2 regions of the Clostridium nitrophenolicum genome follow, and region 1 is predicted to be linked to the other one. Evidence: riboswitches for the same ligand, from Rfam matches in the RefSeq annotation. Region 1 holds a riboswitch; the other holds the start of a gene.
What was found. A riboswitch is a leader RNA that binds a small molecule or an ion and turns the genes downstream of it on or off. The one in region 1 is predicted to bind cyclic di-GMP.
Positions count from the first base shown of each region.

Region 2: another riboswitch for cyclic di-GMP. It lies ahead of ACZ5N4_RS05325 (transglutaminase-like domain-containing protein); the one in region 1 lies ahead of ACZ5N4_RS14365 (HD-GYP domain-containing protein).

Region 1 covers NZ_AP042469.1:3,024,148-3,027,579, reverse strand. The annotation lists gene ACZ5N4_RS14375 (hypothetical protein) at 1-620, opposite strand, end outside; gene ACZ5N4_RS14370 (DUF3267 domain-containing protein) at 836-1,348, shown strand; cyclic di-GMP riboswitch class I at 1,480-1,568, shown strand; gene ACZ5N4_RS14365 (HD-GYP domain-containing protein) at 1,663-2,337, shown strand; gene ACZ5N4_RS14360 (hypothetical protein) at 2,540-2,890, shown strand; gene ACZ5N4_RS14355 (GGDEF domain-containing protein) at 2,887-3,432, shown strand, end outside.
Region 2 covers NZ_AP042469.1:1,165,074-1,168,505, reverse strand. The annotation lists gene ACZ5N4_RS05330 (YitT family protein) at 216-1,097, shown strand; gene ACZ5N4_RS05325 (transglutaminase-like domain-containing protein) at 1,201-1,995, opposite strand; cyclic di-GMP riboswitch class I at 2,009-2,102, opposite strand; gene ACZ5N4_RS05320 (class D sortase) at 2,192-2,782, opposite strand; gene ACZ5N4_RS05315 (MucBP domain-containing protein) at 2,927-3,432, opposite strand, start outside.

The DNA of each region.
Region 1 (3,432 bases):
AAATTGTTTCCACCTCTGTCGGCTACAGTTAAGGTACCAAACTCACTTGTATAAATCTCTGTTCCAAGAGGAAGCACATTATTTGCAACCATTCCTGGAGTAAGCTTTCCACCTGTGCAATTAATACCGGCGTATCCGCCATTTTCTTCTGCAAGGCTTGTATAGAAAGTTAAAACAATATCTATTTCATCTCCTAAACTATTTGTCTCTAGGCTGCCGCCACGTGAAAGTTGTTTTTTATTTGAAGGATTATTTTCCTTATTTTTCTCAGCATTTTTTTCTGCAGCTTCAGATTTATTTAAGTCAGACTGTTGATTATTATCTTCAGTAATTTTATTTTGTTCAGTTTGAGAATTACTTTCTTTATTAATAGGAATTTGTTCCGGTTGATTTTTAACTTCTTGTTTAGCTTCTTGCTTTATTGTTGCTAGTTTGGCTTGGCCTATATTTTTAGTATTAATATTTTTTATTGCATCCATGGATGCTACTTGATTGCTTTTAACATTATTATATATTTGACTAGCAGTACTAGCTTTGCCATATACATTTGCATATCTTATAGCAATAAGATCAATTATTATAAGAATTGTTAACATTACTTTCTTAACATTCGTACTCAATTAAAACATCCTCTCTATATGTTATTTTATTATATTAGTATGGACAAGTTTTCAAAAATATAACCAAATTTTTCATAATAGAATTGTGAAAAGTATGTTTTTTATGGCCAAATAAGAATTTAATAATTAAATAAAACCATTGAAATGACTTGAATTTCTAAGAAAATAATGTATAAAAATATAAAACATGTAAAATATTATAATGAGGTGATATCATGTCATTTAAAATTACATGGAAAACTCATTTAATATGTTTACTAGTAGCTATAATGCTAACTGAGTCTATGGGAAAAATACTAGATGTAATATTAAATAATTTTTTATCAAGAGGTGTAATAAGTTATCCTACAGACAATCCATTATTTAATTTTTATATTATAGCTGCATTGACAATGATACTAATTTGCACAATCCATGAATTAATTCATGGTATAACATTTAAACTCTTTGGTGGCAAAGTAAAATATGGAATTAAAATAATTTATGCATATACACAAGAGGTATCAAGCATGCCTATTGATAGAAATAAGTTTTTAATAGTACTTTTATCTCCAGTAGTAGTAATATCTATTGCTTCTACGCTATTTCCACCTTGGATTGGTGGTTTAATCTATTTTTTTAATTTAATAGGAAGCATAGGAGATATATATATGGCTTTTGTTTTATGCAGATGTAGTTATGATAGTAAAATAATAGACAGGGAATATGGATTTGATGTTATTAAGTAAACTATTGTAATAATATAGTATATATATTATAATTAAAATATTGTTTTCAAAATTATACAAATAACTCCAATATATACTATAATGTAGCAAATTGATACAATTATTAATGCTAATTTTTAATATATATTTTATATCGACAATAGCACACTTATTGAAAGGTAAGGTCGCAAAGCTATGGGTCTAAGGGAATAGTTAATCCTATGATTGCCAGGTTGCCGAAATGTAATTTTATGTTGTATTTACATATAACATAATCTATTAGGCACCTAAAATTATTTTAGGTGCCTTTAATATTTCGTAGGTGAGGTAATGTTATGAAAAATAATTTTATGAGCTTTAAAGAATGTGGCTGTAATATATATGGCACATACAATAATATTTCTTTTCGGGAGGACGAAGTGATAGGCCAATATATAAGTCCTATTATAGGAGTACATATCATGGAAGCAGAAATGCTAGCAAGTTTGATTTACGGAAAAGACTTTTATACGTGGGAACATTCAAAGAATGTGGCATTCTACGCCAATACAATTTGTGAAATACTACCAATATCAGAGGAAGAAAAGTTGAAAATTCATTTAGCATCTATATTGCATGATGTAGGAAAAATAGGTATAGATGATTCAATATTAAAGAAACCAGATAAGCTGACAGTAGAAGAATATGAGGAGATTAAAAAGCATTCAATTATTGGCGAAAAAATAATAATGAACATTAAATTCTGTGAAGATTTAAGTGATATAATAAGAAGTCATCATGAAAGATGGGACGGAACTGGTTATCCTGACGGTTTAAAAGATGATGAAATTCCACTTGCTTCTCAAATTATTGCAATTGCAGATACCTTTGATGCTTTAACATCAGATCGGATATACAGGAAATCTATTTCACAAAATTCAGCTAAGGAAATATTAATTAGAGAAAAGGGAAAGCAATTTAATCCTGAGCTGGTAGATATATTTATGGATATCTTATATAATGATATTTGATTAGAAAAATGAATTTTGTAGTTCGACATTACTTGCAAAGTGAGGTACAATAATTGATCTTTTAATCCAAATTTTACCTTGTAATGTAGCATATAAAATACTATAATACCATTATGTGAATAAAAAATATAAAATAAATGTAAAATAATCAATATAAAGGTTGCAGTTAAGTATTATCTAGTCATTAAGAGGAGTGTATGCTATGAGTGGTTATATTGAAAGCACAAAAAAGGCAGAAATATCTATGAGATTATCAGAATTTGAAATGCCTCCAATGCAAGATGTTTTAATTGTTGGTAAAAAAGCTCCAATAGGGCCAGAGGGCGCAAGAAGAATGGCAGATGCTCTGTCGCCAGATCAGTATGACATTATTAGAATTGATCACGATGCAATTGAGGCTGTTGTAATTAGAAAATCTTTGCTCAATATTCTACCTAAGGAAAAATTAATACCATTAGTCTTAGAAGAAGGAGGAAGAATTGCTACACCTTCGATGATAATAAAAGTACAAGTAAATATTGTGCTTCAGGTTAGCAGGTCTATAGATATATGATAGGAAACATATCAGATATAATATCTTCAAATTATGTAACTATAAATGCATGTGACAGTATTCAAAAAATTCAAGATTTGATTTTGGATAGTGATTGTCACTATTTTTTGGTTGTAGAAAATAATGAAACTGTTGGCGTGTTAACATATAAAAATTTATTTAAAGCACATCCTAATAGACTTGTGGCTGATGCTATGACAAGCTCTATTATATATATAAACAGCAATACATATATGTGGAAGGCAAAAGAGATCTTTGATAAAAGCGGAGAAGATGTTTTATTAGTTAGAGATGATAATAGGCTATTGGGAATGCTAATAAAAAATCAGCTTTATAAAGAATTAGGTAAGCATATAGACCTCTTAACAGGTTTATACAAGAGTGATTACATATATTATAATATCCTAAAGCTAATAAAGGAAGGAATAACTCCTGCTATTATTTTTATTGATTTAAATAACTTTGGATATATCAATAAAAAATATGGACATATTCAGGGAGATATAGTATTAGAGGAATTAAGCAAAATTTTAAAGGACAAT
Region 2 (3,432 bases), 1.9 Mb from region 1:
ACAAGTTTCAGTTGCATTTGCTTGATTTCATTGGTATTATATAAGCAATGTTAAAGATTAAATTCTATTACTTATACTTGTTTTTAATATCAATTACAAAAGTAATTGATAAAAGGAGGTTAAAGTCCTAAATGGACTTTAACGGGTAATTTTGCGAGTGGGAACGAGCAGGGGTTAATTACCCAGTGTGACCACTGAAAGGAGGAAAGAAATATATGAAAGAAAAAAATAGCAAAAGCATTATAGACTATATTATTGTATATTGCGGATGTATTCTTCAAGCCTTTGCGGTTACATCAATCTTAAAACCAGGTGGACTAGTTGTAGGGGGCTTTACAGGTATTTCACTTATATTAGCTAAAATGATAAATATTAAATATACATTTATTTATTACTCCCTATGTATTTTAGTTTTGACAGCAGCCTGGATTGTTCTAGGCAAAAAAGAAGCTTTAAAGATTATTCTTTTATCTATCACATATCCAATTATATTAATCTTCTTTGATAACCTTAATTTGAACTTTATTGATCTTGCTCCTAGTGATAAATTATTATACTGCATATACTATGGAATTATTGCAGGTGTCGGTATGGGTTTAGTACTAAAAAAAGGCTTTTCACAAGGGAGCTCAGATACTCTTGCTAAAATAATTCATAAGAAGATATTTCCCTATATAAGCATTGGACAAATTCTACTTATTATCGATATATGCGTTCTTGTCTTGTCTGGATTTGTTTTTGGACATACTGCAATATTATATGCTATTATTATGCAGATGATATATACAAAAGCAGTTGATACCATCCTGTTCGGTTTTGGATCATCTTTGGTAAAAATGGTTATCCTTAGTAGTGAAACAGATGAAATTTCTAATTTTATCATGAATACAATTAACCGCGGAGTTAGTATTGGTCAAATTTTAGGTGCTTATTCTAATAAACCTAAAAGAAAAGTTATCTTGATTTGCTCTACCCGAGAGGCAATGGTTGTTAAAAATTATGTTGCAAAAGTAGATAAATCTGCATTTGTCAACCTTGTTCCTGTAATCTATGCATGGGGAAAAGGAAATGGATTTGATGAGTTACAGTTAGATTAAATAAGTAAAACCTGGCTATCATATAGGATGCCAGGTTTTATTTTGAATATGTAAAAAGCATCTAATATTGATGCTTTTTTATTTAATAATTAATTATCAAAAACTAATATTTCTTTGAAACAGAATACTCATCACTATTTTTAATCATTGTATAGTTTAATTTTTTACTATTAAAAATTGAATCATATGTTGTGTCTATAGTAACCCATTTGTTATTTAAATAAACTTCATTCCAAGCATGATAAGCTTTAACATCATTTTTATATCCCTTTACTAATTTTGTTGGGACACCTACACTTCTTAACATAGCTGCAAATAAAGCTGAATAATCATAGCACATTCCTTTTGAAGATTTAAAAATACTTTCTACATCAGGAACATACTCATCATCTATACGACTTATTTTATTATAATCATAACTTATATTCTTTACGACATAATCGTAAATACTCTTAATTTTTTCATCATCAGTTTTTAAATTTTTAGTTAGCTCTTGTGCTTTTTTTACTACATTCATTTCTTGATTCCAGTTTATATTTTCAACTGAATTTAAGTAAATATCATTTTCATTTTTTAAATCTAAATTTATTTTTTCTGATTTAACTACAACGTATTCATTACCATTACTATTTTCTAATAAAGCAACATTATATTCACCATTACCTAACTGAAGTGGAATATTTGTCTGTGGTTTTAAGTTATAGAAATATTTATTGTTCCCTTTTTGAACCATTATTTTTGTCTTAACATCTTTGTTTGCATTATAGTTTACCTTTAAAAGTCCTTTATTTAACTCAGTTTTATCAAATATGCTAGTATCTGAATAAGCTAACACCGGCTTCGTAGATAAAAGCATAAAAATAAATATTACAAAATAGCAAGTAGCTTTTTTTAACATATTCTATTCTCCTTTCGGTAACTGGCTGCCATGATATAAATATAACTTATACCTAAGGCCCTATAGCTTTGCGTCACTACCTTTCGATAGTTTTGCCTTTATCGGTGAAGAATCACTCGATAAAAAATTTTATTTAACTATATTATAATACACACTTAAATCTTTTTCACTATTTTTTTTGCTTTTTTATCTATTTTCATTTAATTTTTCCTTTAATAATAAGACGACCTGTTGGATTAATCATAGGATTACATGTTATCAAAGTAATCTCTCTATCTACTTTATTACTATTTAAGACCCAAGTTTCTTCTGGTTTTACTAAAAATTTTTCATACACAGTATATACATATTCCTGTGATCCATCAAAAATTTTTATTTTATCTCCTATCTCTATCTCTGATAATCTATTGAAATTTCTACCATAAGTATGACTTCTATGTCCTGCTAAAGCATAGTTACCAACTTGACCAGGTTTAACATCAGTATTAACAGATGCTATTGAAACACTTAAGTTTTCTTGTGAAGCCCCTTGTAAAATAGGCTGATATAAATTTATTTTGTCAATTTTAATTGTGCATGTAGAATTATTATTTGATTCCTGCAAATTACTGTTATTAGTTTTCAATTTTGTTTTATCTTCACTATTCTCTATATTATCCTTGTAAATCAAATCTAATTTCTTCATAATTTCTTTTTGTTTATACGTATAATAATATTCTGATAGCTTAGGGTAACAAATTATTACAATTCCTATAAAAATCAATAATGTAGAAATTATTCTCCTCATATAACCTCCTAGTATTGTATAAGTTCAATTTCATCCCCCTAACACAACAGTGACAGTACAAATTATAAGAACTCTAAAAGTCGAATAAAAAGAACCTCTATAATATATTAATATAGAATACATTATAGAGGTCTAATTATTAAATTACACTATTTTTTTGCTTTTTCTTGAATTTATTCTTAATCCAGCAATTAAAAGCAATGTTCCTAAAGCATAATATGGAATAGAACTTCCTTCACCAGTTTTAGGTAATAACGATGCTCCGTCTGCAATTTTATCTTGTGGTACAGCTACTTTTTTTGGAGCATAATAGTATACTACTTCTGTAGTTCCGTCTATATATTTACCTTTTTCATTACTTGGTACTTCAACTAGCTCATATCCATCAATGTCTTTCGCTGTTGTAGAGTATTCTGTTCCTATTAGCTTCTTGTCAGTAATTTGTGACGCAATTTCTTTGTTTGTATCTCTATCTAAATACTTAATTACTAACACGCCTTCTTTAATTTCTGGATTTCCTTCAGGAACTTTTTCATCTGGAACAACTACTTTTTGAGCATAATAGTATATTACTTCTGTAGTTCCATCTATATACTTTCCTTTTTCGTTAGTTGGTATATTCATTAATTGATATCCATTTATATCTTTTG